4 regions of the Streptomyces sp. NPDC056169 genome follow, and region 4 is predicted to be linked to each of the others. Evidence: riboswitches for the same ligand, from Rfam matches in the RefSeq annotation. Region 4 holds a riboswitch; each other region holds the start of a gene.
What was found. A riboswitch is a leader RNA that binds a small molecule or an ion and turns the genes downstream of it on or off. The one in region 4 is predicted to bind cobalamin.
Positions count from the first base shown of each region.

Region 1: another riboswitch for cobalamin. It lies ahead of cobN (cobaltochelatase subunit CobN); the one in region 4 lies ahead of ACFC0G_RS00325 (cobalamin biosynthesis protein).
Region 2: another riboswitch for cobalamin. It lies ahead of metE (5-methyltetrahydropteroyltriglutamate--homocysteine S-methyltransferase); the one in region 4 lies ahead of ACFC0G_RS00325 (cobalamin biosynthesis protein).
Region 3: another riboswitch for cobalamin. It lies ahead of ACFC0G_RS10560 (ribonucleoside-diphosphate reductase subunit alpha); the one in region 4 lies ahead of ACFC0G_RS00325 (cobalamin biosynthesis protein).

Region 1 is NZ_JBHJUO010000003.1:43,119-46,468, reverse strand. Features, by position in the region: gene ACFC0G_RS05120 (cobalamin biosynthesis protein CobG) at 1-1,250, opposite strand, end outside; cobalamin riboswitch at 1,330-1,463, shown strand; gene cobN (cobaltochelatase subunit CobN) at 1,504-3,350, shown strand, end outside.
Region 2 is NZ_JBHJUO010000018.1:139,734-143,083, reverse strand. Features, by position in the region: gene ACFC0G_RS28800 (Lrp/AsnC family transcriptional regulator) at 1-137, shown strand, start outside; gene ACFC0G_RS28795 (hypothetical protein) at 331-1,236, shown strand; cobalamin riboswitch at 1,343-1,563, shown strand; gene metE (5-methyltetrahydropteroyltriglutamate--homocysteine S-methyltransferase) at 1,730-3,350, shown strand, end outside.
Region 3 is NZ_JBHJUO010000005.1:350,648-353,997, reverse strand. Features, by position in the region: gene ACFC0G_RS10560 (ribonucleoside-diphosphate reductase subunit alpha) at 1-1,837, opposite strand, end outside; cobalamin riboswitch at 1,969-2,109, opposite strand; gene ACFC0G_RS10555 (GNAT family N-acetyltransferase) at 2,146-2,646, opposite strand; gene mctP (monocarboxylate uptake permease MctP) at 2,729-3,350, opposite strand, start outside.
Region 4 is NZ_JBHJUO010000001.1:57,658-61,007, forward strand. Features, by position in the region: gene ACFC0G_RS00315 (anion permease) at 209-1,480, shown strand; gene ACFC0G_RS00320 (hypothetical protein) at 1,493-1,714, shown strand; cobalamin riboswitch at 1,850-1,982, shown strand; gene ACFC0G_RS00325 (cobalamin biosynthesis protein) at 2,016-3,002, shown strand; gene ACFC0G_RS00330 (cobyric acid synthase) at 2,999-3,350, shown strand, end outside.

The DNA of each region.
Region 1 (3,350 bases), on a different contig from region 4:
GGGTGCCCGCAGCGGCGCTCGCACCCGGAGTAGTGGACGGGGAGGAGCCCGGCGGAACCCGGGTGGGGCCCGGCGGACGGGAGCGGCCCGGCGGAACCCGGGTGGGGCCCGGTGGACGGGAGCGGCCTTGCGGACCCCGGGTGCGCGTCGGCGCGGACGTCCGCGAGGGACTTGGCGCAGCCGGGGCGCCCGGTGCAGGCGCCGACGCCCGCCCAGGGGGAGTCGGGGCGGGTGATCAGCCCGTACGAGGCGAGGTCCGTGAGCCGGTCCGGGAGCTGGTCCCCGAGCCGGTCCGGGAGCCGCTCCCCGAGCCGGTCCGCGTCCGTCGCCCGCGCCCGCGCCCCGACGACGACGGCACCGCGCCACGGCGTCAGCCGTACCTCGTCGGCGGGCAGCAGCGCGCGCAGCTGGGCGGCGGTGAGGCGGCCGAGGGGCACGAGGACGTACAGGGCGGTGGCGCCGAGGGGCCCGGGGGCGAGGGGCGCGCGCTCACGTAGGTGTGGCGCGGGTACGGGCTCCGCCGCGATCCCCGCGCGGGCGAGCGCGCCCGCGACGTCCGGGGCGTGGTCCTCCGGCAGCTCCCGCACCCGCCAGGCGCCGTTTCCGGCCGTGCGGGCGGCGTCCAGGAAGGCCCCGGCGGCGGCGAGCGCGGCCCGGGGCGCGTCGGCTCCGCCGACCCGGAAGGCCCGCCCGCCGACGTACAGGACCGCCGTCCCCGGCTCCACTGCGACCAAGGTCACATCGCCGCCGAGCCCCGCCACGTCACCGCGCCCGTCGTCGAGCACGAACAGGAAACGGCCGGAAAGCGCCGCGGCCCACGGCTCGCCGCACAGCAGCCCGTCGAGCTCGCGGGCCCACAACTGGACCTCGGGGCCGCCGAGTCCGTCGAGACCGGCGGCGGGCGAGGCGACGATGTTGCGGACGCGTTCGTGGGTGGGGGAGGGCAGCAGGCCCGCCTCCGCGAGCAGTGCGGCGAGCTCCGCCCCGCACTCCTCCGTGAGGCCGCGCAGCTCCGCGTTCCCCCGGGAGGTGAGGCTGATCCGCCCGTCGCCCAGGGACTCCGCGGCCGTCGCCAGAGCCTCGACCTGACGAGACGTCAGACGTCCTGCGGGCAGCCGCAGTCGGGCCAGCCGGCCGTCGTCGGCGGCGTGCAGGCGCAGCGCCCCGGGGCAGGCGTCGCCACGGTCCCGTATGCGAGCTTCGTCCCGTTCGGGCGTCGGGGGAGGGGTGGGCGGCATGGCGGCGAGCATACCCACGGGGCACCGGGCCGCCACCGAGTGTGATCCGGCCGACTCCACGGCCCGCCCCGCCCCGACGACGCCACGATCTAGGATGCAGATCGGCATGGGGTCCCAGGGCCCCGGGGAGGAAGCCCGGTGAGAATCCGGCGCGGTCCCGCCACTGTGAGCCCGTACCAGCGATGGCACGGGTGAGCCAGGAACTCCCGCCGTCCACACGACCACCCGGGGCGCGGACAACCCCGAGGAAGGGCCTGCGCACGCCATGCTTCTGCTGCTGTCGCACTCCGACACCGACCTGCTCAGTGCCCGCGCGGCGAACGCCGCCTCGGCCGAGGGCCCGGTGGAGTACCGCTTCGCCAACCCCTCCCGGCTGCCCCTCGCCGAACTGCCCGCCCTCCTCGACGGCGTCGAGCTCGTCGTCGTCCGCCTCCTCGGCGGCCTCCGTTCCTGGGAGGAGGGGATCGACGCGATCCGCGCCACCGGGAAGCCGGTCGTCGTGCTCAGCGGCGAACAGGCCCCCGACGCGCAGCTGATGGAGACCTCGACGGTCCCCGTCGGCGTCGCCACCGAGGCGCACGCCTACCTCGCGCACGGCGGCCCCTCGAACCTGGAGCAGCTCGCCCGCTTCCTCTCCGACACCGTCCTCCTCACCGGCCACGGCTTCGAGGCCCCGGCCGCCGCCCCCACCTGGGGCCCCCTGGAGCGCACGGCCCGTACCGAGAGCGGCCCGACGATCGCGGTGCTCTACTACCGCGCCCACCACATGAGCGGGAACACCGCCTTCGTGGACACCCTGTGCGAGGCGATCGAGGACACGGGCGCCCAGGCGCTCCCGCTGTACGTGGCGTCCCTGCGCGCCCCCGAGGCGGAGCTGCTCGACCGGCTCCGTACCGCCGACGCGATCGTCACCACCGTCCTCGCCGCGGGCGGCACCAAGCCCGCCGAGGCGCAGGCCGGCGGCGACGAGGAGGCCTGGGACGCGGGCGCGCTCGCCGCGCTCGACGTGCCGATCCTCCAGGCGCTGTGCCTGACCGGTTCGCGCGAGAACTGGGAGGAGAACGACGAGGGCCTGTCGCCGCTGGACGCGGCCAGCCAGGTCGCCGTCCCCGAGTTCGACGGCCGGCTCATCACCGTCCCGTTCTCCTTCAAGGAGATCGACGCGGACGGCCTGCCCGCATACGTCGCGGACGCCGAGCGCGCCGCCCGGGTCGCCGGAATCGCGGTCCGCCACGCGCGGCTCCGCCACATCCCGAACGCCGAGAAGAAGCTGGCGCTCGTCCTCTCCGCGTACCCGACGAAGCACTCCCGCATCGGCAACGCGGTCGGCCTGGACACCCCGGCCTCCGCCGTCTCCCTCCTCCGCCGCCTGATCGCGGAGGGATACGACTTCGGCCCGACCGAGGAGCTCCCCGGTCTCGTCTCCGGCGACGGCGACGAGCTGATCTACGCCCTCATCGAGGCCGGCGGCCACGACCAGGACTGGCTCACCGAGGAGCAGCTCGCCCGCAACCCGGTCCGGATCCCGGCCGCCGACTACAAGCGCTGGTACGCCGAACTCCCCGCCGAGCTCCGCGCGTCCGTCGAGGAGCACTGGGGCCCGGCGCCCGGCGAGATGTTCCTCGACCGCTCCCGCAACCCGGAGGGCGACATCGTGCTCGCCGCCCTGCGCCGCGGGAACCTGCTGGTCCTCATCCAGCCGCCGCGCGGCTTCGGCGAGAACCCGATCGCGATCTACCACGACCCCGATCTGCCGCCGTCCCACCACTACCTGGCGGCCTACCGCTGGATCGCCGCCCGCGCCGAGGACGGCGGCTTCGGCGCCGACGCCATGGTCCACCTGGGCAAGCACGGCAACCTGGAGTGGCTGCCCGGGAAGAACGCCGGCCTGTCCGCCGCCTGCGGCCCCGACGCGGCCCTCGGCGACATCCCCCTGATCTACCCCTTCCTCGTCAACGACCCGGGCGAGGGCACGCAGGCCAAGCGGCGCGTGCACGCGACGCTCGTCGACCACCTGGTGCCGCCGATGGCGCGCGCCGAGTCGTACGGCGACATCGCGCGCCTGGAGCAGCTGCTCGACGAGTACGCGCAGATCTCTTCCATGGACCCGTC
Region 2 (3,350 bases), on a different contig from region 4:
CGTCGATGTCCCATCTGGAGGAGCTCGTCGACGCGCTGGCGCAGTTCGGGAGCACGACCACGAACCTGGTCCTCAGCCGGACGCTGCCGTTCCGCGGGCCGGGCGAACCTCGTACGGACGCCCGTCCGGCCCGGTGAGAGGTCTCGGGGACTGAGGGGGCGCGCACCTACCGCCCACGCGCCCCTTGTCCGACCGCGCGCTCCGGCGAACGGAGCAACGGGCGCTGGGGCCGCCCGTACCAAGATCCATAGCCTGACGTCCGGCGCGTGATCTCGCGTCTGTCGGACAGAGAAGGCAAGCGACTCCGTGAAACTTTCGATGTTGCAGCGCATGGCCTGGCTCACCGCGGCGACCGCGCTGCTGACGACGCTGGGCTCCGCCCCCGCCGGGGCCGCCGGAGAGTGGCAGAAGGTCGGTGGCGACGTCCTCAGCGGTGTCAGCGGTCTCGCGTACGAGGGCCGTACCGACGACGGCACCGGCGTGCAGGTCCTGGTCGTCCATGACAACAAGCGGTCCGGGCAACAGCGGCTGTCCCGGATCACCCATCGGGAGGGTTCCGACACCGTCGCGCCGCTCACCTGGGACGGGCCGGAGCCGGTCGACCTGGAGGCCATCGAGGCCGTCCCGGGGATGCCGGGCGAGTACCTGGCACTCACCAGCCGCGGAGTCCTGTTCCGCCTGAAGGTCGCCGGCTCGACGGCGACGGTCGTCGACTACACGCCGCTGCCGGCGATCGGCGAGGGCGACGACTTCGAGAGCTTCGCGCTCGTCGCCCAGAACGGAAAGCTCGCCGCCCTGTGGGCGGACCGGGGCGCCGGCCCCGGCCGTCCCGCCACCCTGTACGCGGCGCCGCTGACGTTCGCCGCGTGGGGGCAGCCGCTGTTCGGGGCGGTGACGAGCCGGACCTACCGGGCCGCACACCCCGCCGACGACGGTGCACGGCACATCTCCGACATCGCGGTGACCGCCGCCGGCAGGCTCGTCGTGGGGTCGGCGGCGGACGCCGGCGACGACGGCCCGTTCGACTCGGCGGTGAGCGACGCCGGCCGGGTGACGATCTCGGCGACGGGCCGGGTACGGGTCGCGCTCGCGGCCTCCCCGACCGTGCTCGGGACGTACCCCCAGTACAAGGTCGAGGCGGTGGAGTGCCTGCCCGAGTCCGCGGACACGCTGCTCGGCACCGACGACGAGAACCTCGGCGGCTTCGTCCGGACCGAGTCCTTCTGCGGCGCCTGACCCCGACACGCACGCACGCACACGCACGTACGACCCGACATGACGGACTCCGGGGCCCGGTGGCGCTCCGGAGTCCCGTCGCGTGCGAACAACCGGACGACCAGGCTAGGCTGCGGGTGCAGCTGGTTCGCCCCGTCAGCCGGACGGGATGCGTCGTAAGAGGGAACCCGGTGGGAATCCGGGACTGCCCCGCAGCGGTGAGCGGGAACGACCGCCGTCATCAGCACTGGACCCGGGACGGGTCTGGGAAGCGACGGCCACTAGGAGTCCTCCCCCGTGAGGACGTGCCCGCGAGTCCGAAGACCTGCCCGTTGCCCGCACGCGGACGATTCCGCGCGCGGACATTCCGGTGACCTCGTGGGCGGGTCGGCGTACAGAGCGAGAAGGACGACCGCGTCGCACCGCGCCGGGTCGCGCCGTCCGTTCCGTCACCCCTTCGCGTCCGCGTCCCGTCTCCGGGATCTCAGGGATTCATCTCGCGAAGGAGATCTCCGTGACCACCAAGTCCGCAGCCGCGGCAGCGCAGTCCACCCTGTACGGCTACCCCCGCCAAGGGCCCGACCGGGAACTGAAGAAGGCCGTCGAGGGGTACTGGAAGGGCCGCGTCACCGCCGACGCCCTCCGGAGCACCGCCGCCGACCTGCGCGCCACCACCTGGCGGCAGCTGGCCGCCGCCGGCATCACCGAGGTCCCCACCGGCGACTTCTCGTACTACGACCACGTCCTCGACACCACCGTCATGGTGGGCGCGATCCCCGAGCGCCACCGGGCGGCCGTCGCCGCGGATCCGCTCGACGGGTACTTCGCCATGGCGCGCGGCACCCAGGACGTCGCACCGCTGGAGATGACCAAGTGGTTCGACACCAACTACCACTATCTCGTCCCGGAGTTGGGGCCCGGCACGGTCTTCTCCACCGACTCCTCCCAGCAGGTCACCGCGCTCCGCGAGGCCCTCGCCCTGGGCCTCGCCGCCCGGCCCGTCCTGATCGGCCCCGTCACCTACCTGCTGCTCGCCAAGCCGGCGCCCGGCGTGGCCGCCGACTTCGATCCGCTCACCCTCCTCGACCGGCTGCTCCCGGTGTACGCCGAGGTCCTCGCCGACCTGCGGGCGGCGGGCGCGGACTGGATCCAGCTCGACGAGCCCGCGCTCGTCCAGGACCGCACCCCGGCGGAACTGAACGCCGCCACCCGCGCCTACCGCGACCTCGGCGGGCTCACGGACCGGCCCAAGCTCCTGGTCGCCTCCTACTTCGACCGACTCGGCGACGCCCTCCCGGTGTTGGCCAAGGCGCCGGTCGAGGGGCTCGCGCTCGACTTCACGGAGCGGGCGGCCGCCAACCTCGACGCGCTCGCCGCCGCCGGCGGCCTGCCGGGCAAGCGGCTCGTCGCCGGTGTGGTCAACGGCCGCAACATCTGGGTCAACGACCTCGCGGCGTCGCTCACCACCCTCGGCACCCTCCTCGGCCTCGCCGACCGCGTCGACGTGGCGGGCTCCTGCTCCCTGCTGCACGTCCCGCTCGACGCGGCGGCCGAACGCGAGATCGATCCGCAGATCCTGCGCTGGCTCGCCTTCGCCCGCCAGAAGACCGCCGAGGTCGTGACCCTGACGAAGGGCCTGTCACAGGGCACCGGGGCCATCACCGCCGAGCTCGCCGCCAACCGCGCCGACCTCGCCTCGCGGGCCGGCTCCCCCATCACCCGCGACCCGGCCGTCCGTTCCCGCGCCGCCGCCGTCACCGCCTCCGACACCCGGCGCCCCCAGCCGTACGCCGAACGGGCCGCCGCCCAACACGCCACCCTCCGGCTTCCGTTGCTCCCCAGTACGACCATCGGCTCGTTCCCGCAGACCGCGGAGCTGCGGACCGCCCGGGCCGACCTGCGGGCCGGCCGGATCGACACCGCCGGGTACGAGGAGCGCATCAGGTCCGAGATCCAGGAAGTGATCTCCTTCCAGGAGAAGACCGGCCTCGACGTCCTGGTCCACGGCGAGCCCGAACGCAACGACATGGTCCAGTACTTCGCCGAACAGCTCACGGGCTACCTCGCCACGCGGCACGGCTGGGTCCAGTCCTACGGCACCCGCTACGTCCGGCCGCCGGTCCTCGCCGGCGACA
Region 3 (3,350 bases), on a different contig from region 4:
AGGCGATGGTCGCCGTCGGCGCGATCGCCAGGAGCAGGCTGTTGCGCATGCCGACCGCGGCGATCCGCTCGCGCAGGGCCGCCCAGCGCTCCGGCCAGTTGAGCTCGACGTCGTAGTGGTCCGGGTGCAGGACACCGCGGGCCGTGCGCGTCTTGTCCCAGGCCGGGACGGGGCCGCTGCGCTCGGCGAGGTCGGCGGAGGCCTCGTACGCGGCGAGCATGATCCGCTCGGCGATACGGGTGGACAGCGCGCGCGCCTCGGGGGAGTCGAACGGCAGCTTCAGCTGGAAGAAGACGTCCTGGAGGCCCATCGCGCCCAGGCCCACCGGCCGCCAGCGGGCGTTGGAACGCCCGGCCTGCTCGGTCGGGTAGAAGTTGATGTCGACGACCCGGTCGAGGAAGGTGACGGCCGTGCGGACGGTCGCGTCGAGCCGCTCCCAGTCGATGTCCTGGGTCGAAACGTCCACGAACGCGCCGAGGTTGACCGAGCCCAGGTTGCAGACCGCGGTCTCGCCGTCGTCCGTGACCTCCAGGATCTCCGTGCAGAGGTTGGAGGAGTGGACGGTGTGGCCGGGCTCGGCGGTCTGGTTGGCCGTCCGGTTCGAGGCGTCCTTGAAGGTCATCCAGCCGTTGCCGGTCTGGGCCAGGGTCCGCATCATCCGGCCGTACAGGTCGCGGGCCGGCATCGTCTTGCGGGCCAGGCCCTTCGCCTCGGCGGCGCGGTAGGCGGCGTCGAACTCCTCGCCCCACAGGTCGACGAGCTCGGGCACGTCCGCCGGGGAGAAGAGCGACCAGTCGGCGTCGGCGTTGACGCGGCGCATGAACTCGTCCGGGATCCAGTGCGCCAGGTTCAGGTTGTGCGTACGGCGCTGGTCCTCGCCCGTGTTGTCGCGGAGCTCCAGGAACTCCTCGATGTCCGCGTGCCAGGTCTCCAGGTAGACGGCGGCGGCGCCCTTGCGGCGGCCGCCCTGGTTCACGGCGGCGACGGAGGCGTCGAGGGTCTTCAGGAACGGGACGATGCCGTTGGAGTGCCCGTTGGTGCCGCGGATGAGGGAACCGCGGGCGCGGATGCGGGAGTAGGAGAGCCCGATGCCGCCGGCGTGCTTCGAGAGGCGCGCGACCTGGTGGTAGCGGTCGTAGATGGAGTCCAGCTCGTCCTGCGGGGAGTCGAGGAGGTAGCAGGAGGACATCTGCGGGTGGCGGGTGCCGGAGTTGAAGAGCGTGGGGGAGGACGGCAGGTAGTCCAGGCGGCTCATCAGGCCGTACAGCGCGCCGACCTCGTCGAGCGCGCGGACGCTCTCGTCCTCGGCGAGGCCGCAGGCGACGCGGAGCATGAAGTGCTGCGGGGTCTCGATCACCTTGCGGGTGATCGGGTGGCGCAGCAGGTAGCGCGAGAAGAGGGTGCGCAGACCGAAGTAGCCGAAGCGGTCGTCGGCGGTCTGGTCGATGGTCGCGTCGAGGCGGTCCGCGTGCCGCGCGACGAAGTCGGCGGTGCGGTCGGCGATCAGGCCCTCGCGGTGGCCGACGGCCACGGAGGCCGAGAAGCAGACCGCGCCCTGGCCGGCGGCCTCTTCGGCGATGGTGATCGTCAGGAGCCGGGCGGCGAGCCGGGAGTAGGCCGGGTCCTCGGAGATCAGACCGGCGGCCGCCTCGGTGGCCAGCTCGCGCAGTTCCGCCTCGTCCGACGTGGCGCTGCGGCCGCGGAGCGCGGCGGCGGCGATCTTGCCGGGGTCGGTGTCGGGGAGGTCGGCGGTGAGATCGGTCAGGGTCCGCAGCAGCACGGTGCCGGGTCCGTCGCTCTCGATCGCCGTGGCCGGATCGGCGGGCGCGATGGTCACGTGGGGGCTCTCCCTCGCTCGGCTCGGGGCCGCGGCGGGGGAAGGCGGGCAGGCGGGCATCCGTACACAGGACGCGCCGCGTCCACCGGCCCACTCCGCGAGGCCCGGACGTCAGTGACACCCGGAACGGCTGGACCGGGTGTGCTGTCGGCAGGTCCTCGGACTCACTTCGTACGAATCAACACGAAGCACACCGTTGCGGGACAGTTCCGGATTCGCGCCGGATTTCCCTGCGTCGACAGCGAGGACGAGCATACATGTGGGGGGCGCTGCTCGCAGAACCCCCCACATGTTGTGTCGTCCGTGTGTCAGAACTCCAGGGCGTAGGTCCGCAGCTGGTGGCCGGGAATCGGTTCCCAGTCCCGCTCGGGGGTGCGGACGAAGCCCATCCGCTCGTAGATCCGGTGCGCCGAGACCATCTTCGCGTCGGTGGAGAGCACGAGCCGCGCGCACCCCGGCAGGGCCCGTGCGCGGTCCGCACAGGCGCGGACGAGGGCCTCTCCGACGCCCCTGCCGCGGGCCTCCGGAGCGACCGCGAGCATCCGGAACTCGGCCTCGCCGGCGACGGCGATGTCCGCCCACGGGGTGGAGCCGGGGGCGAAGGTCACCCCGCCGATGATCCGGTCGTCCTCGTCGGCGGCGACGAGCACCTCGGCCTCGCGGGCCCGCCGGGCCGTGTCCTTCAGTACGTCCAGGTAGAAGTCGTCCTCGCCGTACAGCAGCAGCCCGTCGTTCAGGTATGTCAGCCCGGTGAGTTCCCCGAGCTCCTCGTGTTCCTCGGGCCGTACCGCCCTGATCGTGAAGTCCATGGGGGCAGTGTGCCCCGGGGGTACGGGAAGGGGCCCGGGATTTCCTGGCGGAGATCCCGGGCCCCTGTGTCGTACCGCGAGGTCAGTGCGCTCCGGCGCCGACCTTCGGGTCCGCCTGCGGGTCCGGCTTCGGCTTCGCCGCGCGGGCCGGCGCGTCGACCGTGTAGTCCGACGGGGAGGTCTCGTCGACGCCCTCGGGGGCCTTCAGGGCCTTGAGGACGAAGGTCAGGACGACCGTGACGACGACGTTGAGGACGAACGCGGTGAGGCCGATGTAGCCGATCTCGCCGATGCCCGGGATCTCGGCGGAGGAGCCGCCGAAGTGCTTCTGCGTCGGGCTGGCGACGCCGTACGCGGCGACCGTGCCGTAGACCATGCCGACGGCCCAGCCGGCGAGCAGCGCCCAGCGGTGGAACCAGCGGGTGAAGAGGCCGCCGACCAGCGCCGGGAAGGTCTGGAGGATCCAGATCCCGCCGAGCAGCTGGAAGTTGATGGCGACCGTCTTGTCCATGGTGAGGACGAAGGCCAGCGCGCCGACCTTCACCAAGAGCGAGACCAGCTTGGAGACCTTGGTCTCCTGGGCCGGGGTCGCGTCCGGCTTGATGAAGTCCTTGTAGATGTTGCGGGTGAAGAGGTTGGCCGCGGCGATCGACATGATCGCGGCCGGGACGAGCGCGCCGATGCCGATCGCGGCGAACGCGACG
Region 4 (3,350 bases):
ACCGGGCAGGCTCGCCGGTGCCCCGTAACGGCCCGGATTACCCGGGGTCGCAGGGTGACCGCATCGTGGACGCACTCCCCGGCGGGGGGCTAAGCGGAATGTCTTGACACCGGATGGGGACACCACGTCGCCCGCCCCAGTTCATCTTCCGTTCACCCAGGTTGCTTACGTTCGTCGAGCCACTGACGTCAAACGATTGCCTGGGTAAATGGAACACATCACGCTGCTGCTCGCCATTGTGGTCGTGACAGCTCTCGTGTTCGATTTCACGAACGGTTTCCACGACACCGCCAACGCGATGGCCACGACCATCTCGACCGGTGCACTCAAGCCCAAGACGGCGGTGGCCATGTCCGCCGTGCTGAACCTCGTCGGCGCGTTCCTGTCCGTGGAGGTCGCCAAGACGATCTCCGGCGGGATCATCAACGAAGAGGGCATTCGTACAGAAGTGATCTTCGCGGCGCTCGTGGGCGCCATCCTGTGGAACCTGCTGACCTGGCTCCTGGGCCTGCCGTCCAGCTCCTCCCACGCGCTCTTCGGCGGCCTCATCGGCGCAGCGGTCATGTCGGCCGGCTGGTCGGCCGTGAACGGCCCCACCATCGTCACCAAGGTCCTCATCCCGGCCGTCGCCGCGCCGATCGTCGCCGGCCTCGCCGCGATGCTGGCCACCCGGCTGACGTACAAGATCGGCGCCAAGACCGAGGCGAAGCACACCGCCAAGGGCTACCGGGTCGGCCAGATCGCCTCCGCGGGTCTCGTCTCCCTCGCCCACGGCACCAACGACGCCCAGAAGACGATGGGCATCATCACCCTCGCCCTGGTCACCCAGGGCGTCGTCGCCCCCGGCTCCAACCCGCCTCTCTGGGTCATCGTCGCCGCCGGCGTCGCGATCGCGCTCGGCACCTACCTCGGCGGCTGGCGCATCATCCGCACCATGGGCAAGGGCCTCACCGACCTCCAGCCGCAGCAGGGCTTCGCCGCCCAGACCAGCGCCGCCACGGTCATCCTCGCCTCCTCGCACCTCGGCTTCTCCCTCTCCACCACCCAGTCCTGCTCGGGTGCCGTGATGGGCGCGGGCCTCGGCCGCAAGGGCGGCGTCGTCCGCTGGTCGACCGCGACCCGGATGTTCGTCGCCTGGGGCCTGACCCTGCCCGCCGCCGCCCTCGTCGGCGCCGGTGCCGAGTTCCTCACCAAGCAGGGCCCCTGGGGCATCGCCGCCGTCGCGGTCCTGCTGGTCTCCGGCTCGGCCGTCATCTGGTCGCTGTCCCGCCGCAAGCCGGTCGACCACAACAACGTCACCGACGACGACCTCGACGGCGAGTCCGAGCCCGCGGGTGTGGTGACCACCGCCATCGCGGCCGTCACCCCGCCGCCGGCCGGTTCCGTCGCCGCCGTCGCGGACGAGGACCTCAAGACCACCATCCCCTCGCCGGTCCCCACGGACCCGGCCGCTCCCCCGGCCCCCGCCGCAGCGGTGTAAGGAACCAACGACATGAAGATCGACTGGGCAGCTCTCGGCGCCGTCTTCGGGGTCAGCCTCGTGGCGACCGTCGCCCTCGTGGGCCTCTTCACCCTCGGCATCATCGGCCTCTCCAAGCAGGAGCAGGCCGCCGCCCAGGGCGGCTCGGCCACGATGGCCCGCACCGGCGCCTACGCCTGCTTCGCCCTGTGCGTGGCGGCCGTGGCGTACGGCATCTATCTGATCGTCGCCTGACGGTCCTCTCTGTACGACGGCCGGGCGGTCCGCACCTTCGGGTGCGACCGCCCGGCCGTCGTGTGTGTGGTCCGTGTTTGTGGTGCTTCGCACAGTGACCTGTCGCAGGTCAAGGGTGAGTTGACGGGTGTTCGCGGGCCGTGGTGGACTGCCGAGGCCATTACGGCGGCAGCAGAGGAAGTCCGGTGCGAATCCGGCGCGGTCCCGCCACTGTGACCGGATCCGACGGGTCCGGAAGTCAGGAACTCTCGCCGCCGGTCACGTCGATCCAGGGCGCGGACCCTGAGTGAGGACCTGCGCCATGCCCGGCCGCACCAGAACCAGCCGCCTTTCCCCGGACGGATTCGCGTACGGCGCGGCCCTCGGGCTCGCCGTCGACCGGCTCGTCGGCGATCCCCGCCGCGGACACCCCGTCGCCGCCTTCGGCCGGGCCGCCGCCGCGGTCGAACAGCGCCTCCACCACGACCACCGCGGCTGGGGCGCCCTGCACACCGCCGTCTGCGCCGGCTCCACCGCCGCCCTCGGCGCGCTCGCCGCCCGGGCCGTCCGGGACCGGCCGGCCGCCGCCGTGGCGCTCACCGCCGCCTCCGTCTGGGCCGTCGTCGGCGGGACGACCCTGGGCCGCGAGGCCCGTGCGATCGGCGGGGCGCTCGCCGTCGGGGACCTGGACGTCGCCCGGGAGCGGCTGCCGCACCTGTGCGGGCGCGACCCGCAGTCCCTGGACGGTCCCGCGATGGCCCGCGCGGTCGTCGAGTCCGTCGCCGAGAACACCTCCGACGCCGTGGTCGGCGCCCTCTTCTGGGGCGCGGTCGCCGGCGTGCCGGGCCTCGTCGCCTTCCGGGCCGTCAACACCCTCGACGCGATGGTCGGCCACAAGTCCCCGCGCCACCGCCGCTTCGGCTGGGCCTCGGCCCGGCTCGACGACGTGGCCGGCTGGCCCGGAGCCCGGCTGACGGCCGTCGCCGCGACGCTCGCCGGAGGGAATCCGCGCGGGGCCGTACGGGCCTGGCGGGCGGACGCGGACCGGCACCCGAGCCCCAACGCGGGGCCCGTCGAGGCCTCGTTCGCGGGCGCCCTCGGCGTACGGCTCGGGGGGACCCTCTCGTACGGCGGGCGGGTCGAGCACCGGCCCGTGCTGAACGGGGAAGGGCGGCCCGTCGAGGTCGCCGACATCGACCGGGCGGTCCGGCTCTCGCGCCGGGTCACCGCCGTGACCCTGGCCGCCTGTGTCGGCGGCCGCATGATCATCGGTGCTGCCGTGAAGAACGCGAAGCGGAGGAACGCATGAGGGGTGGGGGCCTGCTGGTCGCCGGGACCACGTCCGACGCCGGCAAGAGCGTCGTGACGGCCGGCATCTGCCGCTGGCTGGTCCGCAAGGGCCTGAAGGTGGCGCCGTTCAAGGGACAGAACATGTCCCTCAACTCCTTCGTGACCCGCGAGGGCGCCGAGATCGGGCGGGCCCAGGCCATGCAGGCCCAGGCCGCCCGGGTCGAGCCGACCGCGCTCATGAACCCGGTCCTGCTCAAGCCGGGCAGCGACCGCTCCAGCCAGGTCGTCCTGATGGGCAAGCCGGTGGGCGAGCTGTCCGCCCGCGGCTACCACGGCGGGCGGCAGAAGGAACTCTTCGAGCCGGTGA